4 regions of the Thiomonas intermedia genome follow, and region 1 is predicted to be linked to each of the others. Evidence: predicted binding sites of a transcription regulator. Region 1 holds the regulator's gene; each other region holds the start of a gene.
What was found. Region 1 encodes sigma-54, which starts transcription at its own class of promoters, with help from an activator protein. Its sites were predicted from a motif close to TGGCANGNAANCTGCTTT; they were not measured.
Positions count from the first base shown of each region.

Region 1 (7,628 bases):
GAGGACATGACCACGGACGAGCGCAGCCAGGCGCTGCAGCGGGGCCGCGATGCGGTGCGCTTCTTCCTTGTTTCGCGCAAGGCCGACACCGAATTCGTGTTCGACGTCGATCTCGCCCTGGCGCAAAACGACGAAAACCCGGTTTACTACGTGCAATACGCCCATGCCCGGGTGAACTCGGTCTTCGAGCAATGGACGGCCCGCGCGCCCTTGGACGCTGCGCAGCCCGCGCTGCTGGACCAAGCCGACCTCGCCCTGCTCACCGCACCACGCGAACGCGCCTTGCAACTCACGCTCGCGCGCTATCCCCAGGTCTTGGCCGCGGCGGGCCAGGAACTGGCGCCGCACCATGTCGCCTTCTATTTGCGCGACCTTGCGGCCGACTTCCATGCCTTTTACAACGCCGAGCGGGTGCTGGTCGATGAGCTGCCCTTGCGGCATGCGCGCCTGCGGCTGCTGCGCGCCGTGCGCCAGGTGATGCACAATGCGCTGGGTGTGCTGGGCGTGAGCGCGCCGCTGCGTATGTGAGTGTCCCTCTCGAGCGCACACCCGAGCGCCCGCCAGATTCCACCCTCAACGTTTCATCCAGCTCTCCATGCCCACACCCACTTCATTTCGCCGCCAATACGGGGGCACCGTGATCGGCCTGATCGCCGGTCTGGTCATCGGCCTGGCCATTGCACTGGGCGTCGCCCTCTACATCACCAAGGCCCCGCTGCCCTTCATGAACCGGTTCCAGGAGCGGCCTTCCAGCGCTGCCTCGGGGGCTGGCAACTGGAATCCCAATCAGGGTTTGAGCGGGGCGACACAGTCGCCGCCGGCAGGCAGCGGCTCCATGCCCGTGACCGTGGCAAGCAAGCCGCTCTCGCCTCAGGCGCTCGCCAAGCTCGGGCAGCCGGGTGCCGGGGCTTCCCAGCCCGAGGCGGCTCCTGCGGCCGGCGGCACCCCCGCGCCGACAACCGCGGCCAAGCCTGCCGCACAGGGCCCCGTGCAGTATGTGCTTCAGGTCGGGGCCTACAGCACGCGCGACGACGCCGAGCGCCAGCGCGCCAAGGTCGCCCTGATCGGGCAAGAGGCTCATGTGGATGAGCGCGTTGTCAACGGCCGGACCTTGTATCGCGTTCGGGTAGGGCCGTTCACCTCGGTGCAACAAGCCGAGCAGACGCAGAAACTTCTGGGCGACAACGGCGTTCAAACCGCGCTGGTTCGCACCAGTTCATAAAACGACTCTCTGACTCCCTACCAAAGGACGACTCATGTTTCAACGCTGGCTTTCCGTGGTGTTTCTGGCCTTTTCCATGGGCTTTCTCGCCGCAGGCGCGCAAGCGCAGACGCCGGCCAAGCCCCAACCGTTCAACGAGGGCTTTGCCTACAACCGCCTTGCCGTGTCACAGCCGGTGAGTCCGTCGGACAAGGTCGTGGTGACCGAATTCTTCTGGTACGACTGCCCGCACTGCGCCGATTTCGATCCCATGCTGGAGGCCTGGACGAAGAAGCTGCCGGCCGGCGTGGTGCTGCAGCGCGTGCCGGTGGCGTTTTCGCCCCAGTTCGTGCCGCAGCAGCATCTCTATTACGCGTTGATGGCCCTGGGCAAGCTCAACGACGACATGCAGGCCAAGATCTTCAATGCCATTCACAAGCAGCGCATTCCCTTGGGCACGCCCGAACAGATGGCCAACTGGCTGGCCCAGCAAGGCATTGCGAAAAAGGCTTTCATGGATGCCTACAACTCGTTTGGCGTCAACGCCCAGGTCAAACAGGCCACGCAGATGGTGACCGATTACCAGATTCAGGGTGTGCCGACGATGGCGGTGCAGGGGACCTACACCACCTCGGCGGCGATGCCTGAAGCGAACAACAACCAGAAGGTGCTGGAGGTTGTGGATTTTCTGATCAAGAAAGTTCAGGCGGCGAAGAAATAAGCGCTTTGCTTTTGTTCCGGAACAAGCTGCCCGCATTGAGCGGGCAGCTTGTTTTTCGCCATGCAGGATCTGTGCGCGAACGCGCGGCCTTGCCCTAGAATGAGCCGACCAAAGCAAAACCCATGCCGATGAAACGAGTGGCCCGTTCCCTGTTGTCTGTCCTGTTGTTCGCGCTGCATCTGGCGCCGTTCGCGCAGGCCGCACAGACCGATCGAAATCAGCCCATCCACATCGAGGCCGATGCCATGCGTTACGACGATGTGCACCAGACCAGCGTGTTCACCGGCCATGTGGTCGTGACCAAGGGCTCCCTCGTTTTGCGTGCCGCCACCGTGGACGTGCGCCAGGCTCCGGATGGCTATCAATATGCCACGGCATTGGCCGCGCCGGGAGAGCTGGCAACCTTTCAGCGTCAAATCGACGTCGCTCCAGGCCAGCCCGCCCAGACCCTGGACGGCGCAGCACAGCGCATCGAATACGACGGCAAGACTGATGTCGTCACCCTGCGTGGCCAGGCCATTCTCAGTCGGCTGATCGATGGTCGATTGATCGACCGCAGCCAGGGCAATGTGATTGCCTACAACCAGATCACCGACGTCTTCACGGTGGAAGGGGGCGCACAAGGCGCCACGGCGACCAATCCGGGCGGGCGTGTGCGGGTGATGTTGACGCCCCAGCCCGCGGCATCGTCCGCACCAGCGAGGCCGAAGTCGACACCGGCACTCAAAGTGGCGCCCACGCTTGGGGCTCAGCCTTGAGCGCGCAGCCGCAGCGGCCGCAGCAAACCGTGCTGCGGGGTGGACTGGAACCGGTTGCGTCTCAGCATGGCGAAAGTCCCTTGGCCATGCGTTCGGCTTCCGGGCCGCAACTCGACGTGCAGCATCTGCAGAAGCGCTATGCCGGCAGGCAGGTGGTCCGCGATGTGAGTTTCAGCGTGCGCTGCGGCGAGGTCGTCGGTCTGCTGGGCCCGAACGGCGCAGGCAAGACCACGTCGTTCTACATGATTGTTGGGCTGGTGCGACCCGATGCGGGGCGCATCCACATCGACGGCCAGGATGTGAGCGATTCGCCCATGCATCGGCGGGCGCGCATGGGGCTGTCCTACCTGCCGCAAGAGGCTTCCATCTTCCGGCGCATGACCGTCGCCGAGAACGTCCGGGCCGTGCTGGAACTGCAGCGTGACGCCCAGGGGCGTCGCCTGAGCCGTGCCGAAATCCGCCAACGCGAAGATCACCTCCTGCGCGAACTGCATGTCGAACACCTGCGCGACAGCCCCGCGCCCGCGCTGTCGGGAGGCGAACGTCGGCGCGTGGAAATCGCGCGTGCACTGGCCACGCAGCCGCGGTTCATCCTGCTCGACGAACCGTTCGCCGGGATCGATCCGATCGCGGTGATCGAGATTCAGCGCATCGTCCATTTCCTGAAAGAGCAGGGCATCGGTGTGCTCATCACCGACCACAACGTGCGCGAGACGCTAGGGATCTGTGACCGTGCCTGCATCATCAGCGAAGGCCAGGTGTTGGCCCAGGGCGATCCGCAATCCATCATTGACAACCCCGCGGTGCGCAAGGTGTACCTCGGTGAAAACTTCCGCATGTAAGCCGCGATGAAACCGTCGCTGAATCTGCGCCTGTCCCAGCATCTCGCGCTCACGCCGCAGTTGCAGCAGTCCATTCGCCTGCTGCAACTCTCCACGCTCGAACTCACGCAAGAGATCGAAGGTCTGCTCGAATCCAATCCGTTTCTCGAACCCGAAGAAACGGAGGATCCGTCGGCCGCTGCGACGACGTCCGAGCCGCAGGCGGCGTTGACGCCCGACGTGCCCCAGGTGGCCACCGAGGGGCATGAGACCGCGGCTGAGCCCACTGCCGAACTGCAGCTCGAAACGCAGGACTGGACGGCCAGCAGCGGCGAGACCGATCACGGCGCCGATATCGATGCCGACGCTGACTCCTGGGTCAGCTCAGGCCAGAGCGCCGGAGGCAGCGGGGACGACGACGAATTCAGCGCCCTGGACGTTGCTTCTGAGCAGATCGATTTGCGCGATCATTTGCGGGCGCAGCTTGCCGGGCTGGCCTTGAGCGCCACCGACCGCGCGGCCGCGGAGGCCATCATCGATTCCCTCGACGACGATGGCTATCTGCCCGACACGCCCCTGGAGCTGGCGCTGGCCCTCGCCCCCGCGGCAGATGCCGAACAGATCGAAGACCTGTCCGACGCGCTCACCACGGCCATGCGACTGATCCAGAGCTTCGATCCGGCCGGGGTGGCCGGGCACGATCTGGCCGATTGCCTTTGTTTGCAGTTGCTGCGTCAGCCGCGTTGCGCCGTGCGAGAGCTGGCCCTGCAGATTTGCCGCGGCGGCCATCTGGACATGCTGGCCAGGCGCGACTGGCGCAAGCTCGAACGCCAGCTCGAGGCCGATGAAAACGCGTTACGCCAGGCGCAGCAACGCATCGCCCAGCTCGACCCGCATCCGGGTGGCGCTTTCCGCCGCGATGCCGCGCAAGCGGTGACGCCCGATGTGATCGCCCGCAAGACCCCGCAAGGCTGGACGGCGCAGCTCAATCCCGAGGTCATGCCCAAGCTGCGGGTGAACCAGATCTATGCCGATGCCATGCGCCGAGCGCGCGACAGCGGTGGCGCCATGCAGGGCCAGCTTCAGGAGGCGCGCTGGTTCGTGAAGAACGTACAGCAGCGTTTCGAGACCATTCAGCGCGTCTCGCAGACCATTGTCGAGCGCCAGCAGCGGTTCTTCGACTTCGGCCCGGTGGCCATGCGGCCGATGGTGCTGCGTGAAATCGCCGACGAACTCGGGCTGCACGAATCGACCATCTCGCGCGTGACCACCCAGAAGTTCATGCTCACGCCCTTTGGCACCGTGGAGCTGAAGTATTTCTTCGGCTCCGGCCTGAGCACCGAGGCCGGGGGCAACACCTCGTCCACGGCGGTGCGCGAACTCATCCGGCGCCTCGTTGCAGAGGAAAACAGCGCCAAGCCCCTGTCGGACAGCGAACTCGCCGAGCGCCTCACGCAGCAAGGCGTGCAGGTCGCACGGCGCACCGTGGCGAAGTACCGCGAGGCCCTGCGCATCGCCCCGGCGAATCTGCGCAAGACGGGCTAATCTCAGCTCAGGCCGAGCTTGCCGCGCAGCATCGAGAGGTCTTCGGCCAGGGTGTTGACCGCGCCCGAGAGGATCTTTCGATCCTTTTCCGTGACCTTGTCATAGGTCACGTAGCCGCCGTCCTGGGTCTTGTACTTGTCGAGGATGGTGTTGACCGTGCCGAAGTTTTTCTCGACCTTGGCCACATAGGCCTCGTTGCCCTTGGGCAGTTGCGGACGGAACAGATCGAAGATCTTTTTCGAGCCGTCCACATTCGCCTGGAAGTCGTACAGATCGGTGTGGCTGTAGCGGTCTTCCTCGCCGCTGATCTTGGTGGCGGCCACTTCTTCCATCAGCGCCGCAGAGCCGCCCACCACCTTGTCGGGCGGGAAGGTCATGCCGTTGATGCGCTTTTGCAGGTCGAGCACGTCGGCCATCAGCTTGTCCGCAAACGGTGTGAGGCCTGTCGTGCTGTTTTTGATCCACAGCCCGTATTCGATGCGGTGAAAGCCGGTGAAATCGGGGGCGTTCACGCCTTTTTCATGATCGTCCTCTCGCGAATCCATCGAGGCGTCCAGATCGCTGAAGAGCTCAGCGATCGGTTCGATGCGCTCGTAGTGCACGCGGGTCGGACCGAACAGCTTTTTCGCCGTGGCCACATCGCCTTTCTTGACCGCCGTGGTGAAGGCGCGGGTCTGGGTGACCAGCTCGTTGATGTTTTTGGTGACGTAGATTTTGTAATCGGTGATCGGGGTGACCAGATCGAGCGAGGCCGGGGTGGCGGCCTGCGCGGCAAGCGGACTGCCGAGCAGGCTGGCGCCCAGCAGACAGGCCATGGCGAAACGTTTCATGGGAGACTCCATTGAGAGGGGTGGGTGTGAAAGGGATTCAGGCGCTGGCCAGCAGCAGCGAGCGGCCGTAGAAGTCCTGCGCGTCGACTACCCCGGGCAGGGCGAAGAAATAGCCGCCGCCCGTGGGTTTGATGTATTCCTCCAGCGGTTCGCCGTCGAGGCGGCGCTGCACGGTGATGAAGCCCTGTTCGAGATCGGCCTGATAGATGACCATCAGCAGGCCCATGTCGAGCTGGCCGTTCTTCATCACGCCGTTGGAATAGTTGAAGGGGCGGCGCAGGATGAGGTTTTTTTCCGAGTCCTCGGTGCGCGGATTGGCCAGGCGGATATGGGCGTCGAGGGGGGTGATCTTGCCCTCGGCGTCGCCGCTGTAATCGGGCGCGGTGAACTCGTCGGCGCCGCCAGACAGGGGAGCGCCGTTGTGCTTGCGCCGACCGAAGATGGCCTCCTGCTCCTGCAGCGGCGTGCGGTCCCAGCGTTCGACGAAGTTGCGGATCAGCCGCACCACTTGATAGCTGCCGTGGGTGGCCCAGGCCGGTTCACCGTCGTCCGGCCGGATCCAGACGACGTGGTTCATCAGCCGCTCGTCGTGGGCCGCCGGATTGGCCGAACCATCGAGAAAGCCGAGAAAATTGCGCGCGCTGGGCTCGGGCTGGCCGGGCTGCGTCTGGATGACGGGGACGGTGCCTTCCTGCTTCCAGTTCAAGACCATCAGGTCCGAGGTGTTCTTGACGATGTCGCGCAGGGCGTGGATGTTGGTGTCGGGCGTGTTGGCGCAGAACTGCAGCGTGAGATCGCCGTGGCAGCGGTCCTTTTCCAGCGCGTCGTTCGGGAATGCGGTCATGCGCTGCAGTCGACGCGGCCGGAGTTTGGCGAGGCCGTAGCGGTCGTCGAACAGACTGTCGCCCACGGCCAGGGTGATGGTGAGGTTGTCGGGGGTGACGACGGGGCCCAGAATGCCCGAATCCAAAGGGGGCAACTTGGGGTTGATCTCAGGAACCGGGCCGCCGCTCATGAGAAAGCGCACACGCTCGGTCAGTGTGCGCAGCAGCCGTTCCAGATCGGCGCGGTGGGTGGCGATGATGTCGAACGAAGCCACCATGCCCGCGGCGGGCCGAGGGGTGACGATGCCTGGCTGATGCAGGCCGTGGAACGGCTGGAGCTGCAGCACGGTGTCGCTCTGCGGTGCGTGGGTCGCCGCAGAAGCGTCGGCCGCACGGGCCAGGCCCGGGCACAGCCCGGCAACCGCCGCGCCCGCGGTGGCGCCGAAGCCTTGCAGCAGCCGTCGGCGTTGCGGACAGCTCGGCGGTGGAATGTCTTTGGAAGCCATGATGAGTCGCAAAAGCCGTTCAGGTGGTGGAAAGACCGAGCGCGCCATTGACCGCGCCCAGCGATTGCGCAAGCAGGTTTGCCTGCTGCGCAATCCGTTGTCGCGTGCTGGCATCGACCTGGTCATAGGGTCGATAGCCCTCGGTGCCGTGCAGACCGCCCAGCGTGGAGGCGAGGTTGGCGGTCTCGGTCTGGAGCTGTGCCAGCAGCTTGGGATCGGCCTTGACCAGCAGCGGCTGCAGGAGCGCGAGGGTCTTGTTCACGCTGTCGAGATTGGCGGCGAACCCAGCCAGATCGGCGTGGCTGTAGCGTTCCTCTTCGCCCTGGCTGCGGGTTTGCGCCAGCGAGCGCATCAGCCGTTCGGCGTTGAGCGCAAGCTGCTGCGGCGGCAGCGGCCGCGCCAGCATGGCGGTGCGCAGGGCG
Region 1 covers NZ_CP020046.1:1,330,899-1,338,526, reverse strand. The annotation lists gene argS (arginine--tRNA ligase) at 1-528, shown strand, start outside; gene BVH73_RS06270 (SPOR domain-containing protein) at 596-1,222, shown strand; gene BVH73_RS06265 (thiol:disulfide interchange protein DsbA/DsbL) at 1,257-1,922, shown strand; gene lptA (lipopolysaccharide transport periplasmic protein LptA) at 2,045-2,680, shown strand; gene lptB (LPS export ABC transporter ATP-binding protein) at 2,767-3,522, shown strand; gene BVH73_RS06250 (RNA polymerase factor sigma-54) at 3,529-5,046, shown strand; gene efeO (iron uptake system protein EfeO) at 5,049-5,876, opposite strand; gene efeB (iron uptake transporter deferrochelatase/peroxidase subunit) at 5,914-7,206, opposite strand; gene efeO (iron uptake system protein EfeO) at 7,226-7,628, opposite strand, start outside.

Region 2 (7,628 bases), 230 kb from region 1:
TGCCCAGGCCGCGATGCACCTCCACGCCCCAGGCCGTCAACTGCGCTGCCACCACCTCGGCGGTGCGCAGCTCCTCGAAGCACAGCTCGGGATGCGCGTGCAGATCGCGCCGCAAGGCGGTGAGCGCGGCGGCTTCGGTCACGATGGAATCGATGAGTGGCATGATGGTCTGTCTCCCAGCAAAGCGGGGCAAGGTATCGCCGAGCCCCTGGTGTGCGGCGCGCCTTGGGTCAGGACGATGCCCGATCTTCGGAACAGCCGCGCGGCGCCGACCGCCCGATTGTGCCCCAGTCGGCCCCAACTTGAAGCGCCCACGACAGGCCGCGAAAAACCGTCAACTCAACCGCGCCGAGTGACAAAAGAGGTTCACGGGCGCCACAAACCGTCGCACCGAAACCACCCCGTGCACGCCAAACCGTGAAGCAGTTCACACATTGTCCCGCGCCGTGCCCCCCAACCCGCTGGCCTGCGGTTTGCAGAGCCAGAATGACGATTGTTTACAAATCCTGGACTCAACCCTTCCAAGCACGACCCGACCATGCGCCCCACCCTCCAACGCGGCTTCACCCTCATCGAGCTGATGATCGTGGTGGCCATCATCGGCATCCTGGCGGCCATTGCCATTCCGGCCTATCAGAACTACACCATGCGCGCCCAGGTGGCCGAGGGGCTCACCCTGGCGGGTGGCGCGAAGAATGCCATCTGGGATTACTACGCGCAGCACGGCGCCTTTCCCAACTCCAACCAGTCCGCCGGGCTGGTTTCGCCGGCGTCCATCAGCGGCAATTATGTGAGCAGCGTCACCGTCACCTCGGGCCTCATTCAAATGACCTACGGCAAAAACGCCAACAGCAATCTTCAGAACAAGGTGCTTTACCTCTCGGCCACCAGTTCGGCCGGCACCTTGATATGGAACTGCACCACCCATGCCGCCGCCAACGGCGTATCGCCAGACTATCTACCCACATCCTGCCGCTGACACGGCCCATTCCTCTCACCGCAAGAGGGCGCAGGCTTCAAGCCTGCGCCCTCTTGCTTTGGGGCGATGCCAATTCGCAGGCCGGGCTGACAAAAACGGGCGATGACGACAAAGATTGTCAGCGGCCTGAAGAGTCGCGGGGCTGGATTTCGTGAACCAGTTCACAGAAAAGGCAGGATTTCGGGCTGGCACGGCTTGTGCTCTATGTTCCCTGCCCATCGGGGGGTGATGTCAGTCCACCGCAGCTCGGGGCAGCATCTCCAGGTTCACCTCCGCTCCGGGCTGCGGCGTTTTTTACCCAACCGTTCTTGTTCATTAATTTTCTTACTTTCCACTCTCGGGAGTTTCAGATGAAACGCAATCTCAGCATCAAGCAACAAATGCAGCAAGGCTTCACCCTGATCGAATTGATGATCGTGGTGGCGATTATTGGTATTTTGGCAGCCATCGCGATTCCGGCTTATCAGAATTACACGATTCGGGCGCAGGTTTCGGAAGGTCTTTCGTTGGCTGATGGGGCAAAAACCGCGCTGGCAGAATATTACACCAATAAGGGAACATTCCCATCGCAAAATGCATCTGCTGGACTTGCAGCGGCCAATGCCATTACTGGAAGCTATGTTTCTAATGTTAATGCTGCAGGAGGCAAAATTCTGATTACCTTCAGCAAGGCCTCTCCTCAGAAGGCCAATAGCGCAATTGATGGCAAAATTCTGTCCTTGTCGGCGGTAACAGCCGGTGGCGGATCCATTCGTTGGACTTGCGGTACTACTTCCGCTGGCACTACCGTTCCTACTCAATACCTGCCCAGTTCTTGCAACGGTAGCTAAAAGTGAATGGGGTCAGGTCTAGTTCCATACCCCCCTTCTTCACCCGGAAACCCGCCGCGAGGCGGGTTTTTTCATGGCCTCACAAATACCCTGACGCCTCCATGCCATCGGCCCTGCCTGATTTGGATATGGTGGCCTGATCGTGAACTGCGCTGAACGTCCTGTGCGTGGGTTCCGCCATGGACGCCATCAGGCAGGCCGTGCGCATCCCGCGCGAATTCGAGTTGAAAGGGCGGGAGGCTGTCATGCGCCGCGAGGGAGGCCGGCTTGCAGCCTCTGGCTGATGTGAAGCGGTGACGCCGACTTTGCGTTCTTTGCCCGACACCAACGTGCTGTCGGATTTGCTACGCCATCCGCGACGGCATCGTTGCCCAGGCCATCGCCCGGGTCGGGGATTCGCAGGTGTGCACGTCGATCGTGGTGGGTGCCGAACTGCGCTTCGGCGCTGGAAAGAGCCGGTACGCCCATCGGCCCGAACGACCTGCTCATCGCCGCGCACGCTTTGTGCGAAGACCTCGCTCTGGCAACCACCAAGGTGCGGACGTTGTCACGCATCGAGTCGTTGCGCGTGGAAAATGAGCCGAATGACCCAAGCGTCGGGTCCAGGGCCCGTTATCCAAAGCTAGACTCGCACCATGCTCCATTTTCCGCCTCTCGAATTACCGCATGCGCTCCATCCCGTCACGGCCCGGGGCGACCGGCGAGAGGCCCTCTCTGTCGATGACACGGACCGCCGACTGCTTCTGGAGATCGCGGGCCGTGGGGTGCGCCGCCACGAGGCAAGGCGTATGCGATGAAGCCAGACCTGACCCCGAAGCTCTTTTCGAAGCTGTTTCTGCTGTTCATTCTCGCGCTGGGCTTGCTGGTTTATTGGCCGGGGCTGTCGGGCGGTTATGTGTTCGACGATTTCGGCAATCTGGTGGACAACGCGGCGTTTGCGCAAAGTGCGCTGCAGTCTCATTTCTGGCACGCCATCTGGAGCGCGCATGCCGGGCCGCTGGACCGGCCGCTGTCGATGTTCACCTTTGCCGCGCAGATGGTGTTCACCGGCATGAACCCCTGGCCGCTAAAGCTGGCGAATGTGCTGCTGCATCTGTTCAACGGCGCTCTGGTGTGGTTGCTGTCGGCGCGGGTGCTGGGCTGGCTGGAGCGCCGGGCGCCGAGCCCCTGGCTGGTCGGCGCCCCTGCGTTGGCGCTGCTCGCCACGGCGGCCTGGGTACTGGCCCCGATTCAGCTCACGGCGGTGCTTTACGTGATTCAGCGCGAAGAGTCGCTGGCCTCGGCCTTCGTGCTGCTGGGGCTGCTGGCGTATTGGCATGGCCGCATGCGGCTGATCGCCGGCCGGCGCGGCGCCTTGGCGTGGATCTGGGGCAGTCTGGCGCTGGGCACGGCCCTGGCCGCGCTGGCGAAGGAGACCGGGGTGATGCTGCCGGCCTATGCCTTCGTGCTGGAGTGGGTGGTGCTGCGCGGGGCGCGGGCGGCGACAAGCCTCCCCACCCCTGCCCTCCCCACAGGTGGGGAGGGAGTCTCTTGCTCGTCCTCCAGCAGTGGTGAAGGTCGGGAGGGACATACCCAAAACCGTGACACGCCGTCTTCTCCTCCCCTACGCAGTGGGGGAGGTCGGGAGGGGCATACCCAAAACCGTGACACGCCGTCTTCTCCTCCCCTACGCAGTGGGGGAGGTCGGGAGGGGGAGTCGGCCGCGCCGCCCTCCGGCCTCAACCCGCTGATTCCGGTGTTCGTGGTGCTGCTGCTCATTCCCGGCGTGCTGGGCCTGGCGTGGCTGTTACCCGGGGCGCTCAACGGCTCGGCCTACGCCGCCCGTCCGTTCACCTTGAGCGAGAGGCTGTTCACCGAAGGCCGGGTGCTGGTGGACTATCTGCGCTGGATCGTACTGCCCTCGCCCGATGCGCTTTCGCTCTATCACGACGACATTGCGCTATCCACCGGCTGGCTCTCGCCGTGGACGACGGCGGCAAGCTGGGCGTTTCTGGCGGCGCTGCTGGGTGCGGCGCTGGCCTTGCGCCGCCGCCTGCCGTTGTTCGCGTTCGGTGTGCTGTGGTGGTTCGCCGGGCAGTCGCTGCTGTCTACCTTCGTGCCGCTGGAGCTGGTGTACGAGCATCGCAACTATCTGCCGGACTGGGGGGTGTTTCTGGCGCTGTTCGCGCTGTTGTTCACCTGGAGCCCGCAAGCCGCGAAGCGCCGTGCTCACCTCCCCCACCCCGTGGGGGAGGCCGGGAGGGGGAGCCCGCCCGATGCCGGGCGCCGCGGCACGCTGCGCCTGCTCACCGTGGGCGCCGTGTTGGCGTTGATCACGCTCTACGGTCTTTTCACCACGCTTCGGGCGCAGACCTGGGGCAACCCGTACCGGCTGGCGTATTTCGAGGCGACCACGCATCCGAAGTCGCCGCGCGCCAGTTACGACCTGGGCCGCATGATGCTCATCACCGCGCAAGGCGTGGACAGCCCGCAGTTCCAGATGGGCATGCGGCAGATGGAACAGGGCGCCCTGCTGCCCGGCGCCGATCTGCAGCCTTTGCAGGCCCTGGTATTCATGTCGGCGAAAAACGGCCTGCCGATTCAACCTCGGTGGTGGGCCGAGATGCACCACACCATCGCCACTCAGCCGATGAGCTCCGAAGACGTGGGCGCGCTCTACAGCCTGATCCAGTGCAGCAACAATGGCGTGTGCCACTACACCCCGGAGGACGTGCAGCAACTCGGCCGACTGGTGGCCTTCGCGGTGCAGCGCAACCCGGGCCGGGCCGATCTGGTCACGCTGCAAGCCAACTGGGCCGCCAACCTTGCGCACGACAACCCGCTGGCCTACCAGCTCATGCTGCGCGCCGTGGCGCTCGACCCCGGCAAGTACGACTACTGGAAAAACCTGCTGCTCATGCAGATGGCCGCCGGGCTGTACGCCGATGCGGGCCAGGTGCTTGAGCGCATGCGCGAGCTGAACCGGTTTGGCATTCACGACGCGGAAATCGAGAAGCTGGGCCATGAGTTGCAGCACAAACTCGACTTGGCGGGCAGAAACACTCCCCCTCCCAACCTCCCCCACGGCGTGGGGGAGGAGAAACCCGCGCTGCGCGATACAAAAGCCGCCCCCCCCAACCTCCCCCACGCCGTAGGGGAGGAGTCTGAAGCTCCCTCCCCACAGGTGGGGAGGGCTGGGGTGGGGAGGCCGTAGGCATGCACACTCCAGAGACATCGATGCCTTCTTCCCATCTACGCCGGATGCGGCCCCTTCTGGCTCTCGGTGCCCTGCTGATCGTGGGTTGGCTGGCTTACTGGCCTGGCCGCACCGGACCCTTTCTGTTCGACGACTTCTCCAACCTCGCCCCCTTGGGCGACTACGGACAGATCGACACCTGGTGGAAGGCGGTGGCCTTTCTCACCTCGGGCTTTGCCGGGCCGACGGGGCGGCCGCTGGCCCTGGCGACCTTTCTGCTCGACGCCCGCAACTGGCCGGCGGCGCCCGAGGCTTTCAAGCTCACCAATGTGGCGATTCATCTGCTCAACGGCGCGCTGCTCGCGGGGCTGTGCGCGGCGCTGGCGCGGGCGCTGGGCCTGGCGCGGCGGCCTGCCGCCTGGGCCGGCGTGCTGGCCGCAGGGCTGTGGCTGCTCGACCCGTTCTGGGTGAGCACCACGCTGTATGTGGTGCAGCGCATGGCCATGCTTGCCGCCACGTTCGTGTTTGCGGGTCTGTGGGGCTACGCGCATGGCCGCGCCTTGCTGGCGCAGGGGCGCAGGCGCTCGGCCTACGCGTGGATGAGCGTGTCGCTCGCGCTGGGCACGCTGCTGGCGGTGCTCTCCAAGGAGAACGGCGCGCTGCTGCCGCTGCTGGCCTGGGTGCTGGAGGCCTTGGTGTTCGACCGGCAGCACACCGCCGTGGCGCAAGGCGGGCGCGCTTTTCTCGCCTGGCGCTGGGTGTTCGTGCGGCTGCCCGCGCTAGTGGTGTTGGGCTATCTCGCCACGTTTCTGCCGGGGCTGTGGACGGGGGCAATGGCCGGGCGCGACTTCACGCCGCTGCAACGGCTGCTCACCGAGTGCCGCATCGTCTGGACGTATCTGGGCGATATCTGGCTGGCGCGCACGCACGACGGCGGCCTGTTCCATGACGACATCGTGCTCTCGACCGGGCTGCTGCAACCGCTGTCCACGCTGTTTGCGGTGTTCGGCATCCTGGCGCTCATCGTCTTTGCCGCGATGTCGCGCTGGGCGCGGCACCCCGTGGTGGCCGCGGCCGGCGTGGCCGTGGGTTTCTATCTGGCGGGGCAGGTGATGGAGAGCACCTGGCTGCAGCTCGAACTCGCCTTCGAACATCGCAACTACCTGCCCGCGGGGCTGATGTTTCTGCCCTTGGCGATCGCGCTGGTCAATGGCCTGAATGGGGTCAGGCCTGGTCTTGTAGCCCAGGCATCGGGGCTAGACCAGACCCCGCCCCGGCGCCGCTGGGCGGTGTGGTTTGCCGTTGCGCTGCTGGCCCTGTTGGCGCTGCAGACGGCACGTCGGGCGGACGTCTGGGGCAAACCATTCCAGCAGGCTCTGGTGTGGGCGCGTGAGCACCCGGATTCACCGCGCGCGCAAGGCTATCTGGCCAATTTCTGGAGCAACACCGGCAACACGCCCGAGGCCGCCCGCCTGCTCGATGCCGCACTGCGCCAGCACCCGCGCAGCCTGATTTTGCTGATCAATCGCGCCGGCGTGGCTTGCGCCCTGGGCGAGGCGCCAGCGGGTTTGCGCGCCAGGCTGCTGCATGCTGCCCGCACGGCCGATCTGGCGGACAACGTCACCCAATATCAGTTCGGCAAATTGCTCGATGGCCTGGGTACCTGCTCCGCGCTGGGTGCAGACTTCGGGCAAGACCTGATCGCCGCGGCGCTGGCCAACCCCCATGCCGATCAGACCGCGGTACAGCGCGATCTTCTGCACCGCAAAGCCCTGGCCGCGCTGAGCGCCGGGCATGCCCAGGCTGCCTATGCACTCGATCTGCAGGCGCTGCGATTACCCGATTTGCCGGTGGGCGCACGGTTGCGCTTCGCCGTGGAGCTTGCCAGCGCGGGGCATCAGCAGGAGGCGCTCGACCTGCTCAATGCGGTGCCCTCGCCCCTTGCGCACCTTCACGGCTGGAGCATGCCGGCGCTGCATCAGCGCTGGCTGCGGCATGTCGGCTTCTATCAGGACAGCGAGGCCCATCTGCGCAAGGTGCTGATGCGTGAAATCGCCGAGAAATCGACCCAGGGCACTGCACAATGAGCCTCACGCAAGCATCCACCCGCTCCGCCATGACGACCCACCCGCCCCGGCTTTCCATCGTTCTCCCCGCACGCAACGAAGCGGGCGCCGTGGGGCAGACGGTGGCGCGCATCCGGGGCCTCTACCCCGAAGCCGAAATCATCGTGGTGAACGACGGCTCGACCGATGCCACCGCGGCCGTGGCCGCGCAGGCCGGAGCGCAAGTCATCAGCAAGCCCTACGGCATGGGCAATGGCGCCGCCATCAAGACGGGCGCTCGCGCTGCGCAAGGCGAGGTCTTGGTGTTCATGGACGCGGACGGGCAGCACGACCCCGCCGACATCCCCCGCCTTCTCGCCAAGCTGGACGAAGGCTACGACATGGCCGTGGGCGCGCGGGGCGATGGCTCTCAGGCCAGCGTGGGCCGGGGCCTGGCCAACGGCCTGTACAACCGCCTGGCAAGCTGGATGACCAATCACCCCGTGCGCGATCTGACCAGCGGCTTCCGCGCCGCGCGCGCCGACAAGTTTCTGGAGTTCATTCATCTGCTGCCCAACGGGTTTTCCTACCCGACGACC
Region 2 covers NZ_CP020046.1:1,098,487-1,106,114, forward strand. The annotation lists gene BVH73_RS05115 (M20 aminoacylase family protein) at 1-163, opposite strand, end outside; gene BVH73_RS05120 (pilin) at 539-979, shown strand; gene BVH73_RS05125 (pilin) at 1,360-1,809, shown strand; gene BVH73_RS05135 (tetratricopeptide repeat protein) at 2,603-5,002, shown strand; gene BVH73_RS05140 (hypothetical protein) at 5,026-7,071, shown strand; gene BVH73_RS05145 (glycosyltransferase family 2 protein) at 7,101-7,628, shown strand, end outside.
Region 2: the regulator sigma-54 is predicted to act here: its motif matches at 1,166-1,183, upstream of BVH73_RS05125 (pilin).

Region 3 (7,628 bases), 1.5 Mb from region 1:
GACGAGCTCCAGCGCGGCAAGGGTGCGGGCCTGCAACTGCGCGCTGCCATCGGTTTTGCCGAACACGCGCGCCACACCGAGGTGGATGTTGTCAAAGCAGCTCAGCCAGGGCAGCAGCGAGTGGTTCTGGAACACCACCGCGCGGTCGGGGCCGGGGGCGTGGATTTCGCGACCGTCGCACAGCAGCACCCCCTCGCTGGGCAGGGTGAGCCCGGCGATGAGATTGAGCAGGGTGCTCTTGCCGCAGCCGGAATGGCCGATCAGGCTGATGAATTCGCCGCGGGCAATGCCCAGGTCGATGCCCTTGAGGGCGTGAAAGGGACCGCGGGTGGTGTCGAACACCATGTCCACTTGTTCGACGGAAATAAAGCGTTCCATATCGTTCTCCTCTTCCGGGTTCAGGAGCGTTCGTCGTAGGCGAAGCGGCGGGCCAGCAGCATGAGCAGGCCTTCGAGCGCCATGCCGGTGATGCCGATGACCAGAATGGCGATCAGGATGTGGGCGAGGTTGAGGTTGTTCCACTCGTTCCAGAGCCAGAAGCCGATGCCGGTACCGCCGGTGAGCATTTCCGCGGCGACGATGACCAGCCAGGCCGTCCCCACCGACAGCCGCACCCCAGTCATCATGTAGGGCATGACCGAAGGCAGCAGGATCTTGGTGAAGGTCTGCCAGCCGGAGAGATCGAGCACGCGTGCGACGTTCAGGTAGTCGGCCGGGATGCGCTGCACGCCGATGGCAGTATTGATCATCATCGGCCAGATCGAACAGATGAAAATGGTGTAGATCGCCGCCGCCGGGGCATTGCTGAACACGTAGAGGCCGATCGGCAACCAGGCCAGCGGAGACACAGGCCGCAGCAGGCTGATGATGGGTGCGAACATGCGGTTGAGAAACGGCATGCGGCCGATGGCGAAACCCAGCGGAATGCCCACCAGCGCCGCCAGGCCGAAGCCATAGGCCACGCGTTGCAGCGAGGCCAGCAAGTTCCAGCCGATGCCCACGTCGTTCGGGCCGTTATCGTAGAAAGGATGGGCGAACACCTTCTGTGCCGACATCCAGGTGGCCAGCGGCGAGGGGAACTGCTGGCTGCGTTCGGAGGCAATTTCCCACAGCAACAGCAACAGGCCGAGGCCCAGTAGCGGGGCGAGCCCAGCCACCAGCACGCGACGATTGCGCGCGCGCTGGCGTTCCTGTGGTGTGGCCGGGCGCACCTTGGGATGAGGCGCCGCAGCGTGTGCGGCGGCAGCCGCGGCTGCGTGGGCTGCGCTGCCGTCGGTCGGCGTGGCGCGGTCATAGGTCGCGGTGGTCGGGAGGACTACGGTGTTCATGGTGTTCTCCTGCATGGCGGGTTCGGCTCACGACACCATGTCGTTGATCTTGAAGCCGTGGGCGTAGGTTTTGGGGTCCTTGCCGTCCCATATCACGCCGTCGATCAGCTTGGAGGTGCGCATCGGGTTCTTGGGCACGGGCACCTTGAGCGCGGTGGCCACTTCGGTGTAGAGGTCGGTACGGTTCACCGCCTTGGCCACGGCGAGGTAGTCGGGGTCGGTCTTGATCAGGCCCCAGCGACGGAACTGGGTGAGGAACCACATGCCGTCGGACAACCAGGGGTAGTTCACCTGACCGTCTTCATAGAAGGCCATCGGATGCTTGTCGTCCCAGCTCTTGCCCAGACCGTTGGTGTAGCGTCCGAGGATGCGCGGCAGAATGGTTTCCACCGAGGTGTTCACATAGCCCGGCTCGGCGATGACGTTGGCCATCTTGGTCTTGTTGGCCAGCGAGGCGTCGATCCACTGGCAGGCTTCGAGCACCGCAGCCATCACCGCCTTGGTGGTGTTGGGGTATTTCTGCACGAACTCGGCGGTGGTGCCCAGCGCCTTCTCGGGGTGGTCGGGCCAGATGTCCTGGCTGGTCGCTGCGGTGAAGCCGATCTTCTGCGCGATGGCCACCGCGTTCCACGGCTCGCCAACGCAGAAACCGTCCATGGATCCCACGCGCATGTTCGCCACCATTTGCGGCGGCGGCACGGTAATCACCTTGTCGTCCTTCAGCGGGTTGATGCCGTAGGTGGCCAGCCAGTAGTACAGCCACATGGCATGGGTGCTGGTGGGGAAGGTCTGGGCGAAGGTGAAGGTGCGGGTCTTGGCGAGCACGGCCTTGGCCAGTGCTTCGCCGGTGGTGACGCCCTGCTTGGCCAGCGCGTCCGACAGGCTGATGGCCTGGCCATTTCGGTTCAGGCCCATGAGGATGGCCATGTCGCGCTTGGGGCCGCCGACGCCGAGCTGCACGCCGTAGGGCAGGCCGTAGAGCGCATGCGCCATGTGGATGCCGCCAGTGAGCAGGTTGTCGCGCACTGCGGCCCACGAGGCCTGCTTGCTCGGGATGATCTTGACGCCGTACTTTTTGTCGAAGCCGAGTACCGAGGCCATCACCACGGGGGCGCAGTCGGTCAACGGGATGAATCCGATCTTCACTTCTTCCATTTCAGGTTTTCCCAGAGTGGCGGCGCGCGTTGCGGGTTGCAAACCGGGAAGCAGTCCGGAGAGTGCCGCTGCGGCGCCTGACTTGATGAGGGTGCGGCGCAAGGGCTGTGCCGGGTTGTTGCTCTGGGGCGTAGTGTCGTCTTGAGGGCGCATGACAAGTCCTGAAAAAAGTCGGGCGAAAAAAAAGCCTCCGGGCACGTCGCACGAGGCGAGGCACACGAAGGCATCATTGCCGAGCTGATCCGGGGGAGACTCCCGGTCAGTGGTTTCACATAGACCGCCGTTGATCTACGCCTTGTTCAAAGCAAACGACGTGCCAGCCTGTTCGACAGTAGGGCTCAGAGGAAAACCCTGGGGTGTATGACTTCAGGGCGGAGAAGGCGTGGTGCAACACGCGTCGCGAGTGCGCCAGGCTGGTGCGGGATTGCACCCGCATGGCGCACTGCACGGTCGTGGCGGATGGGTTCGCACCCTCTCAAATCAGCCCGACGGTGTCGAGGATGCGCTGGGCCACGTCGCTGAGCTTCAGTCCTTTCTCCATGGCCAGTTTGCGCATGCGGCTGAAGGCCTCTTCTTCACTGCAGTTCTGGCGCTGCATCACGATGCCCTTGGCCCGCTCCAGCACTTTGCGCTCGGCGAGTTGGGTGCGGGCCGCGTCCAGTTCAGCCCGGAGATGTTGCTCGCGCTCGAACCGCGCCAGTGCGACTTCGATCACGGGCTTGACGCGGCTGGGCTTGAGGCCGTCGACGATATACGCGCTCACACCGGCAGTGATGGCGAGTTGCGCGGTTTCAGTGTCGTCTTCATCGGTGAACAGCACGATGGGCCGCTGGGTATCGCGCGAGGCCAGAACGACGTGTTCGAGCAGATCGCGCACCCCGGACTCGGCGTCCACAATGATGAGATCGGGCTTGAGCGAAGCAATGCGCTCGTCCAGGTCCAGGCTGGCCGGCAGAATGGCCACGACCTTGTACCCTGCCTCCAGCATGGCCTTCTCGAGCAGCGCGCAGCGTTCGGCCTGTCGTTGATGACTTTCCGAATCCTCGCCTGATGCCAGGGCGGGATCGGGCGAGATGACGGCAACGGTCAGGGTGCGGGCGAGGTTGGACATGGCGGGAAAGGTGCAAATTCCATGCCCTGAGCCCCAATCAGCCGTCCGAGCGAGAGGAATACTGGATTCACCTCAATCGGCCGTGCGGGTCACGACCCGCGCGGCGAAGCGGGCCAGCGCCTCGATCACTTCCGCTTGCTCTCCCGCTGCGGCGGCAACATCGATGTTGAGATCTGGATAGTGCGCCTGCACCGCTTGCGCCATCTGCGGTATATCGCGCTGAAGGTGGCCACCCGAGCCGAGAAACAGGGGGGCGATCTGCACCTGCGAGTATCCATGCTCGCCAGCATCCAGCAAGGTTTGACGCAGCGAGGGCTGCATGAATTCCAGGAAGGCGAGTCGAACGGTCAACTCGGGGTGAGCCTGCTGCACCTGGTCTCGAACTGCCTCGAAAGGCCGCGCCCACTCGGGCTGCCGCGAGCCGTGGGCCAGTAGAAGGAGCAGGACCGGCGGGGGCTTATTCATCGTGCGATTCCGTGCGGGGTGTGGCCGGGACGGACGTTGTATAGGCGAGCGTATCGCCCAGCAATTGCGCCAGGCTCCAGTCGCGTTCTTCGTCGCTGAGCATGTGACCAAGCAGGGCGGAGGTGAGGGTGGCCTGTTGCTTGTCGAGCAGCAGGGCGTCGATCAGCGGCCCGAGTGGGGTGGTCAGCGGATCGCAGAGCAGCGCCCAGCGCGAGGGGCTTCGGGGTCGTGGGGCCGCCGCTTTGCCCGCCCAGCCCAGATGCTCCAGTACGGTAAGCAGTTCCTGCAACTGCAGCGGATCGATGCGCAGGCGGCGCGAAAGCTCGGCCGCGGGTACGCCGCAATCGGGCGCCTGTCGAGCGCCATGCAGCAGCTTGAGCACGCCCACGGCGCTGAGAAATTCGGCGCCCGCATAGCCGTCGAGCCGGATGGCGCGTACGCGCAGCGAGGGAAGGTAGGCGGCAATCATGGCGCCCACCAGCACGGCAATCCAGCTGAAGTAGATCCACAGCAGCAGCAGCGGCAGGGTGGCGAAGGTGCCGTAGACGGCGGTATAGGTGGTCACGCTGGAGAAGTACCAGGCCAGCCCTTTTCCGGTCAGGCTGAACGCCAGCGCGGCCATGAAACCGCCGATCAGCGCATCGCGCCAGCGCACATCGGTGTTGGGGATGAACCGGAACAGCGCCGCCAGCGCGATGGCCATGACCGCCCACGAGGCCACGCTGAGTACGACGCTGGCACCGCCGGGCAACTGGTGCAGCAGCCCGCGGTGGGCACCGGCGACATAGCTCATCAGGCCCAGGCTGGCACCGAGCACGAGCGGGCCGAGCGTGAAGCCAGCCCAGTAAAGCAGGACGCGCTGCGCCAGCGGGCGCGGCCTGGACGTGCGCCAGATGGCGTTGAGCGCCCGGTCGACGGTGAGCATCATCGACGTCGCCGTGACGATGAGAAAGGCCACGCTGACCACGCCCAGACTTTTGGCCTTGGAGGCAAAGTCACTCAGATAGCGATAGACCCTGTCGGAGAGGCCCTCGGGCAGCATCGACTGTGCCAGATGCGCCTGAATTTGTCCCTGCATTTTGTCGAACGCCGGAAACGCGGTGAACACCGCCAGCATGACGGTGAGCAGCGGCACCAGGGAGATCAGGGTGGTGAAAGTGAGGCTGCCGGCTGTCTGCGCCAGGTTGTCCTGCGCAAACCGCCTGGCCAGGGTGCGCAGGCTGGCGATCAGGGTCTCGGAGGGGCGAAGGCGGGGCATGGCAATACGATAGCGGTATGAAAGACGTCTTGGTTCTCTATTACAGCGTACACGGCGGTACCCGCACTCTGGCTGAGTGCATCGCGCAAGGTGTGGCGCAGGTGCCCGGTGCGCTACCGAGGGTGCGCACGGTGCCCAGGGTTAGCACGGTGGTGGAGCAAAGCCAGCCGGTCATTCCCGATGACGGCCCACCTTATGTGGAACTGCGCGATCTGGAGGAATGCGCGGGTCTGGCGCTGGGCTCGCCCACACGGTTTGGCAATATGGCTGCGCCGCTCAAATATTTCCTCGATCAGACATCGGCCCTTTGGCTCTCTGGCGCGCTGGCAGGCAAGCCGGCGTCGGTGTTCACCTCCACGGGTACGCTGCATGGCGGGCAGGAAAGCACTTTGCTGTCGATGATGCTGCCGCTGCTGCATCACGGCATGCTGATCGTCGGCCTGCCCTTTGCGGGTCAGACCGATCTGATGACGACGCGCAGCGGCGGCACGCCTTATGGCGCGAGTCATCATGCCGCCCCTGATGGCAGCCTGCCGGTCAGCGAGGAGGAAAAGCGTCTTGCGACCGCGCTCGGGCAGCGACTTGCTCGTGCGGCCCTCAAGCTCGCCGCGGATTGAGTCTGGCGCACCATGAACGGTTCCCGTCCTTCGTCATCTGCTGTGTTCTGGCAGCATGTCTGGCATCGCGGCGCGGTGTTCTGCCTGCTGGCGCTCATCCTGCTGGGTCTGGTCTGGGAGATGTGGGTGGCACCTCTTCATCCTGGAGGATCGTTGCTGGTGCTCAAGGTGCTGCCCCTTCTGCCCGCCGTACCCGGTGTGTTGCGCGGGCGCGCGGCGACGTTTCGCTGGCTGAGTCTGCTGCTGTGGTTTTATGCGGCCGAGGGCATTACACGCGCCTTGACCGATCCCAACGCTGCGTCGCGCGGGCTGGGCTGGATCGAGCTCCTGCTTGCCTTGTTGCTGTTTGTCTGCGTTGCTGGCTTTCTGCGTGCGGGGGCGGCGCGTCATGCTGAGCGATGAGCGTCGCCGTTTTCTGGAGGCCCTGCGCGCCATTCTGGGGCCTGCGCACGTGCTGCATCAGCCGCAGGATGTGGCCCCGTACCTGACCGATTGGCGCAAACGCTATACCGGGCAGGCGCTGGCGGTGGTGCTGCCTGGCGATGCGGCGCAGGTTGCTGCGGTGGTGCAGCTCTGCGCGCTGCACGGCGTTGGCGTGGTGCCGCAAGGCGGCAATACGGGACTCGTCGGCGGCGCCACACCGAACGGCCGTGGCGAGCAGATCGTTCTGAGCACGCGGCGTCTCAACCGCATTCGGGCCATCGACGCCGCTGGCGGTGTGCTCATTGCGGAGGCCGGGTGCGTGCTGGCGGAGGTGCAGCAGGCGGCCGAGGCCGAGGGCTTGCTGTTCCCGCTTTCACTGGCCGCGGAAGGCAGTTGCACCATTGGCGGCAACCTCTCGACCAACGCCGGCGGCACCGCGGTGCTGCGCTACGGCAATGCCCGTGATCTGTGCCTCGGTCTCGAAGTCGTTACGGCGCAGGGCGAAGTGCTCGATGCGCTCAACCTGCTGCGCAAGAACAATGTGGGCTACAGCCTGCGCGATCTCTACGTCGGTGCAGAAGGCACTTTGGGCATCATCACGGCCGCAACGCTCAAGTTGTTCCCCCAGCCGGCGGCGCAGATCACCGCCCTGGTGGCGGTGCACGATGTGGCTGCTGCGATTGCGCTGCTCAGGCGGGCGCAGAGCCGGCTCGGATGCGGCCTGACGGGCTTCGAGCTGATGAGCGCGCATAGCCTGCAGCTGGTGCAGCATCATTTTCCGCAGTTGTCCTTGCCCTTTGAACTGCCGAGTGCCTGGTGCGTGCTGCTGGAGTCGAGTGAAGCCGAAGGCGAGCCGCAGGGCAGGGCGCGTCTGGAAGCCATGCTGGAGGCCGCGTTGGACGCGGGCCAGATCGTCACGGCCACGGTGGCGCAAAACCTGGCGCAAAGCCGGGCACTCTGGCATTTGCGCGAATCGATTCCGCTGGCGCAGGCGCAGGAAGGCTTGAACATCAAACATGACATCGGTGTGCCCATGTCGCGCATGGTCGCCTTTGTCGAATCCACCGCCGAACTGGTGACACAGGCGCTGCCCGGGGCGCGTCTGGTCGTCTTCGGCCATCTGGGCGATGGCAATCTCCACTACAACGTCCAGGCGCCCCAGGGTGCGGATGCGGCCCGTTTTCTCGCCGATCACCATGCGCTGTGCAACCGCATCGTGCACGATGCGGCCGTGGCGTGCGGCGGGACGTTTTCGGCCGAGCATGGGGTCG
Region 3 covers NZ_CP020046.1:3,171,814-3,179,441, forward strand. The annotation lists gene BVH73_RS14780 (ABC transporter ATP-binding protein) at 1-378, opposite strand, end outside; gene ntrB (nitrate ABC transporter permease) at 399-1,328, opposite strand; gene BVH73_RS14790 (CmpA/NrtA family ABC transporter substrate-binding protein) at 1,356-2,636, opposite strand; gene BVH73_RS14795 (ANTAR domain-containing response regulator) at 2,959-3,594, opposite strand; gene BVH73_RS14800 (sirohydrochlorin chelatase) at 3,667-4,059, opposite strand; gene BVH73_RS14805 (YihY family inner membrane protein) at 4,052-5,317, opposite strand; gene wrbA (NAD(P)H:quinone oxidoreductase) at 5,335-5,934, shown strand; gene BVH73_RS14815 (DUF2069 domain-containing protein) at 5,947-6,336, shown strand; gene BVH73_RS14820 (FAD-binding oxidoreductase) at 6,323-7,628, shown strand, end outside.
Region 3: the regulator sigma-54 is predicted to act here: its motif matches at 2,785-2,802, upstream of BVH73_RS14790 (CmpA/NrtA family ABC transporter substrate-binding protein).

Region 4 (7,628 bases), 1.4 Mb from region 1:
GCAGGTCGAGCTGTTCGGGGGGCAGGTAGGTGACGCGCTTGCACTCGGTCAGTCCGTACATGGAGAACAGCGTGGCTTGCGGAAACAGCGCGCGGATCTGCGCAATCTGCGTCTGTGGCAGCGCTGCGGCGGTGTTGGTGATCAGCCGCAGCGCGGAAAGGTCGAACTCGCTCAAGGCCTTGAGATTGGTCAGCAGGGTGAACATGGTGGGCACACCGGCGAAGACGGTGGCCCGCTCCTGCGCCATAGTCGCCAGCACCTTTACTGGGAAGGTGAACGAGCGCTCCAGCAGCACGGTGGCGCCCAGGCTGAAAGCCATCAGCACCTGATAGAGCCCGTAATCGAAAGCCAGCGGCAGGGCGCAGACGATGAGGTCATCCTGCCGCAGGCCCAGATAGCCGCGCACCGAGCGCAGCGCGGTGAGCATGTTCAGGTGGGTGAGCATCACGCCCTTGGCATCGCCGGTGGAGCCCGAGGTGTAAATGATGGCGGCCAGGTCCTGGTCGATCAGATCGGGATGCGTGGGCGAGCAGGGCGCCTGGCTCACGGCTGAAGGAAAGGGGCGTTCGCGCGCATCCGGGGCGCCTTCGTCGGGCTTGCCCAGCGCGTAGGCCGTCAGCATGTAGCAATGACGGACACTGCCGTTCTGCGCCAGTGCCGCGCGGCTGGTTTCGGCCAGTTCCTGCTGCGTGAGCAGGGCGCTGGCTTCGGAGTCGTTGAGGATGTAGGCCAGCTTGTCGGCCTTGGTCAAGGTGTTGACCGGCATGAACACGGCGCCGATTTTGAGCACGGCATACATTGCCGCGATCATTTCCACGCAGTTGTCGAGAAACAGCGCCACCCGTTCGCCGCGCTGCACTCCGTCGGCACGAAGCGCGGCGGCGATGCCTTCCACGCGGTCCGCCAGATCGGCGTAGCGGGTCGCCACTCCCTCGCGCACGACCGCACGATGTTCCGCATGGGAGGTGACCGTCGTCTCGAAGGTGTGGTGAAGGAGCATGGGCGGCATGGAGCAGGTGGAGGTTGCGAGCATACGAGCGGTGCTGGCGGTTTCAGCCCCCCGTCCACACAAGGAAAGCGCAACTGTGTGACTTATTTGGAGCCGCGCCGCCGCTATCCTTGACCTTTCAAAATTCAGGATGCGGGTATGGGACTGGGGCTTTACATCATCGGCGACGAAATCCTCTCCGGAAAACGTCAGGACAAACATTTTCCCCACCTGCTCGGTTTGCTCAGGGCGAGGCAGATGCGTGTGGACTGGGTGCAATATTTGGGGGACGACCCCGCGCAGCTGGCGGCATCGTTTGCCGCCAGTTTCCAGCGCGGCGACGTGGCGCTGAGCTGTGGCGGCATCGGCGCCACGCCGGACGATCACACCCGGCAAAGTGTCGCTGCCGCCCTGGGCGTGCCTCTGGCTCTGCACCCCGATGCGAAGGAACTGATCCAGCAACGCATTGTGGAGGCGGGACTGGGCGACCTGGACTCTCCCGCCAATCAGCAGCGCCTGCAAATGGGGTGTTTTCCCCAGGGCAGCGCCATCATTCCCAACCCGTACAACAAGATTCCGGGTTTTTCCATCCGCCAGCACTACTTCGTACCGGGATTTCCGGTCATGGCCTGGCCGATGCTCGAATGGGCGCTGGATGGCCCGCTTGCTGACCTTCATGGACAAGGCCATCAGGTCGAGCAGGCGGTCATCGTCCGCAAGGCGATGGAGTCCGATCTGACGCCACTCATGGAAGACATCGAGCACCGATACCCAGGGGTGAAAGTCTTCAGTCTGCCCAGCGTGGATCATCCGGTCTGGGGCCGTCATATCGAACTGGGCGTCAAGGGCGAGGCCATGGGGGTTGAGGCCGCATTCGTTTATTTGTGTGCACACTTGCCAGCGGGCAGTTGGGAGTACGCACCGAAATGACGCTGGACGCACATGTATGGTGCATATCGCATTGACGCACCACGATAGGGCGGCCACCCTCTGAGCAAAACCCGCCCCGATGGCCGCTCCATCAAGGCCCCGGGAGGTGGGGTGTCATCCGACCGATCTGGGCACGCTTTCTGCTAGATTCACCGTACTGCTCGGAGCATTGCAGCAAACGATGTTGAGTGCCATCTTTTGACGCAAAGATGCCACCCACACGCATTTCAACCTGATAGGAGATTTTCATGAGCAAAACAGTCGCCGACGTGATGGGCATGGTGAAAGAGCACGACGTCAAATTCGTGGATTTCCGTTTCACCGACACCCGCGGCAAAGAGCAACACGTTTCGGTGCCGGTGTCCCATTTCGATGAAGACAAATTCACCGACGGCCATGCTTTCGACGGTTCCTCCATCGCCGGCTGGAAAGGCATCGAAGCCTCGGACATGCTGCTCATGCCCGATCCCAACACCGCCAATATCGATCCGTTCTACGAAGAAACCACGCTGCTGCTGAGCTGCGACGTGCTCGAGCCGGGTGATGGCAAACCTTACGACCGCGATCCGCGTTCCATCGCGAAGAAGGCCGAGGCCTACCTCAAGGCTTCCGGCATCGGTGATACGGCCTACTTTGGTCCGGAACCCGAGTTCTTCATCTTCGATCAGGTCCGCTGGAACGTCGACATGTCCGGCTGTTTCGTCAAGGTCGATTCCAACGAAGCCGCATGGGCTACCGGTGACAAGATGGAAGGTGGCAACATGGGCCACCGTCCCTCGGTGAAGGGTGGCTACTTCCCGGTGCCCCCGGTCGACAGCCTGCAGGACATCCGCTCGGAAATGTGCCTGCTGCTCGAACAAATGGGCGTGCCGGTCGAAGTGCATCACCACGAAGTGGCCAATGCCGGCCAGTGCGAAATCGGCACCCGGTTCTCCACCCTGGTGCAGCGCGCCGACTGGACGCAGGTCCTCAAGTACGTGGTGCAGAATGTCTCGCACGCCTACGGCAAGACGGCGACCTTCATGCCCAAACCCATCGTCGGCGACAACGGTTCGGGCATGCATGTGCACCAGTCGATCTGGAAAGACGGCAAGAACCTGTTTGCGGGCAATGGCTATGCCGGGCTGAGCGAATTCGCGCTGTACTACATCGGCGGCATCATCAAGCACGCCCGCGCGCTCAACGCCATCACCAACCCGGGCACCAACTCCTACAAGCGTCTGGTGCCTGGCTTTGAGGCTCCGGTGATGCTGGCTTACTCCGCCCGCAATCGTTCGGCGTCCATCCGCGTGCCGTTCGTGCAGAGCGACAAGGCCCGCCGCATCGAAGTGCGCTTCCCCGATCCCACGGCCAATCCGTACCTGGCCTTCTCCGCCATGATGATGGCCGGCCTGGACGGCGTGGAAAACAAGATTCACCCGGGCGAAGCCGCGAGCAAGAACCTGTACGACCTGCCGCCCGAAGAAGAGGCCAAGATCCCGACCGTCTGCTCCAGCCTCGACCAGGCGCTGGACTATCTGGACAAGGACCGCGCCTTCCTGACCAAGGGCGGCGTCTTCAGCGACGACTTCATCAGCGCCTACATCGATCTGAAGATGGAAGAGGTCACGCGTTTCCGCATGACCACCCATCCGGTCGAGTTCGAGATGTACTACTCGCTGTAAAGCGGCATGGTTTTCAAGAGCGGCCTGCGGGCCGCTCTTTTTTTGGCAATTCCGCCACGGCCTGTCGGCCGGTCCTGTGGCGGATGCGTTGCCAGACTTACACTGACCGCTGATCTCTTGACCCTGGCGCACCATGACACCGTTTGTCCGTCTGACCGTTCGATATGCAGCGTTTGCCGTGTTTGCAGCCGTGGCGGGCGCCTCTGCCGCCCTGGCGCAGACTGACCCGCAGCGGGTCTATCGCTGCCCCGACAATTCCTACACCAATGATCTCTCCGAGGTGAAAGAGAAGAACTGCAAGCTCATCGACAACGCCAATGTGAGCATCCTGTCCAGCCCGATGGTGGCACCCAAGGCGGCGGGCTCGGGCGGACGGAGCGAGGATCAGAAGGCCGGTTCCAATGTGAACCAGGCCGCGCGGGTCGCGCCCTCCACCCAGAAAGAGCGCGATGCCGAGGCGCGGCGCATTCTGGAGCAGGAGTTGCAACAGCAACAGGCCCGCCTGGAGCAGCAGTCCAAGGCCTACAACAATGGCCAGCCCGATTACCTGCCCAGTGAGCGGATCGTGGGGGGCGGGGTCAAAGGCGGTGAGTATGCCCAGCGCGTGGCCGCCATGAAAGACCAGATCGCCATGACGCAGGCCAATATTGCCGCCCTGCAGCGCGAATTGCTGAAGTACCCGCAATGAACGACGGCAAGGCCGGTCTGCCGAGCGTACCCGAGTATCTCGGCCTGGAATGGCTGGCCTCCATGGCGGCCCTGGTGGATGACGGCGGTTTGATTTGCTACGCCAACCCGGCGATCGAGAACGGGCTGGGCGTCTCCCGCCGGCTGTTGAAGGAGCAGAACCTGGGTCAGTGGATGGATTGCCCGGTCCTCTGGCAGGAGTCTCTGCTCCAGGTGCGCAGCAACGCATTCAGCAGCATGCGCTTTGATTGCATGATGCGGCTGCGAGATTTGCGCGATGCGGTGCAAGTCCAGGTCATCGTGGCGCGCACCGATCATCCGCAGGGGCTGCTGCTGGTCGAGGTGGTCGAGATCAGCCAGCAGTCACGGCTGGAGCGTGAGGAGCAGTGGCACAACCAGGCGCAGGCGAACAAGGAACTGATCCGCAACCTGGCGCACGAGATCAAGAATCCTTTGGGCGGCATTCGGGGCGCCGCGCAACTGCTGCACGCCGAGCTGCCCTCGGCAGACTTGCAGGAGTACACCCAGGTCATCATCGCTGAAGCTGATCGTCTGCAAACCCTGGTGGATAGGCTGCTGGCGCCGCATCGCAAACCGCATGTCGTGGGCGATGTGAACATCCACGAAGTGTGTGAGCATGTACGCACCCTGCTGCAGGCCGAGTTTCCGCAGGGACTGGCCATCGAACAGGACTACGACGCCAGTCTGCCCGAGTTTCGCGGCGACAAGGAGCAACTCATTCAGGCGGTGCTCAACATCGCTCACAATGCAGCGCAGGCGCTGCAGGCGCGCATCGCCCAGGGCGACGCGCACATCGTCATCCGGACCCGGGTGGCGCGGCAGATGACGGTGGCCCGTCAGCGCTACAAGCTGGCACTGGTCTTGCATATCGTGGACAACGGCCCCGGGGTGCCTGCGGAACTGAAGGACCGCATCTTTTTTCCGCTGATCTCGGGCCGCGAAGGAGGTAGTGGACTGGGGCTCACCCTGGCCCAGACCTTCGTCCAGCAACATCAGGGAACCATCGAATGCGACAGCCAGCCCGGCCATACCGAATTCCGCATCACCATACCGCTGCCTTGAGCGCATGGCTTACGCCGCAGGGGAGCTCGCGATGAAGCCGATCTGGGTTGTCGATGACGATGCGTCGATCCGCTTCGTGCTGGAGAAGGCGCTGCAGAAGGCCGGCATGGAAGTGCGCAGCTTTTCCAATCCGCGCGACGTGCTGAGCGCCTTGGCCGAATCCTGCCCGCAGGTGCTCGTCAGCGACATTCGCATGCCCGGTGGCAACGGCATCGACCTGCTGCAGCAGATCCGCCAGTCTCATCCGGGCCTGCCCGTGATCATCATGACGGCCTACTCCGACCTCGACAGCGCGGTGGCGTCGCTGCAAGGCGGCGCCTTCGACTACCTCAGCAAACCCTTCGACGTGGAGAAGGCCGTCGAACTGATCCAGCGGGCCGTCGATGAAAGTCTGCGTGAGGAGCTGGCCGACGAGGCGCACAACGAAGCTCCCGAGCTCCTCGGCCAGGCTCCGGCCATGCAGGATGTGTTCCGCGCGATCGGGCGGCTGGCGCATTCTCAGGTCACCGTGCTGATCACCGGCGAATCCGGCTCGGGCAAGGAACTCGTCGCCCGCGCCCTGCACAAGCACAGCCCTCGCTCCGGCGGGCCGTTTGTCGCCATCAACACCGCGGCGATTCCCAAGGATCTACTGGAAAGCGAGCTGTTCGGTCACGAGCGCGGCGCCTTTACCGGCGCGCAGACCATGCGGCGCGGCCGCTTCGAGCAGGCCGAAGGCGGCACGCTCTTCCTCGATGAAATCGGCGACATGCCGCTGGAACTGCAGACCCGGCTGCTGCGCGTGCTGTCCGATGGCCACTATTACCGCGTGGGCGGGCACAGCGCGATCAAGGCGCACGTACGCGTGATAGCCGCCACGCACCAGAACCTCGAGCAGCGCGTGGCGCAGGGTCAGTTCCGCGAGGATCTGTTCCACCGTCTCAACGTCATCCGTCTGCGTCTTCCGCCCCTGCGCGAGCGCAGCGAAGACATCGCGCCGCTCACCAAGCATTTCCTGCAGCGCAGCGCCCAGGAACTTGGCGTCGAGGCCAAGCGGATTTCTGCCGAAGCTCTGCGAGTGCTGCAGCAGTTTCCATTCCCCGGCAACGTCCGGCAGTTGGAGAATCTGTGTCAGTGGCTGACCGTCATGGCTCCCGCACAGACGATTCAGGTCAAGGATCTGCCCGATGAACTCCGGCCTGGCACACTTTCGGCTGAAGTCCCTTTGAACGCCACGGCCGCGGCGCCTGTGGCAGCTTCTGCGGCATCGTCCGATGCGCCTGCTGTTGTCGCGGCGCAGACGTTCCAGGACGACTGGGAGCGCAATGTGGAGCAGGTGGCCTTGAGCCTGATTCGCAGCGGCGAGCCCGACGTCATGCACCATCTCACCCAGCGCTTCGAGCGAGCGCTGATCACCGCTGCGCTGACGCAGACTCATGGGCGGCGCATCGAAGCCGCGCAGAAACTGGGCATCGGGCGCAACACCATCACGCGCAAGATCCAGGAACTCGGGATGGAAGACTAGGGCCCGTTCACGCCATTCGACCCCCGCGTAGCCCCCGGACGCGGAGGGATGCAAGGCGGTGCACTGCCCCATCGCAGTCCGCTTGTGGTGCGGCCCGCCTCGCACGGCCTCCGCTCAAGCCCCCGACGCCGGAACGGCCTGAGCAGGCCCTAAAAAAGCCAGGTCAGAGATCCAGGTCGGCCACAACCGGCGCGTGATCGCTGGGCCGTTCGTTCTTGCGTGGAACCTTGTCGATGACGCAATGTCGCAGCGCAGCGCTCAAGGGCTGGCTCAGCAGAATGTGGTCGATGCGCAGCCCCTGGTTCTTGCGAAAGGCCAGATTGCGATAGTCCCACCAACTCCAGCTCCTGGGCGCCTGGTCGAAGGCCCGGAAGGCATCGAAAAGCCCCAGCCCGAGCAGTGAGGCGAAATGTGCCCGCTCCTCTGGCGTGCAGTGGATCTGTCCCGCCCAGGCGACCGGATCGTAGACGTCGCGATCTTCCGGGGCGATGTTGAAGTCGCCGACCAATGCCACGTTCGCATGATGTTCCAGCTCCGTGGCCAGCCATGTCTGCAAGGCCTCGAGCCATCGCATCTTGTAGGCGAACTTGTCGCTGTCCGGCGCCTGTCCGTTGGGGAAATAGGCACCGACCACTCGAACCTCACCGAACGTCGCGGCGATCACTCGCGCCTGCGGATCGTCGAAACCGGGAATGCCGCGCTGAACCTCCGTGGCCGGCACTCGGCTGAGCAAGGCCACGCCGTTGTAGGCAGGCTGGCCGAAGCAAACGCT
Region 4 covers NZ_CP020046.1:3,256,021-3,263,648, forward strand. The annotation lists gene BVH73_RS15120 (class I adenylate-forming enzyme family protein) at 1-1,000, opposite strand, end outside; gene BVH73_RS15125 (competence/damage-inducible protein A) at 1,148-1,918, shown strand; gene glnA (type I glutamate--ammonia ligase) at 2,167-3,582, shown strand; gene BVH73_RS15135 (hypothetical protein) at 3,716-4,270, shown strand; gene glnL (nitrogen regulation protein NR(II)) at 4,267-5,352, shown strand; gene ntrC (nitrogen regulation protein NR(I)) at 5,384-6,856, shown strand; gene BVH73_RS15150 (exodeoxyribonuclease III) at 7,020-7,628, opposite strand, start outside.
Region 4: the regulator sigma-54 is predicted to act here: its motif matches at 2,048-2,065, upstream of glnA (type I glutamate--ammonia ligase).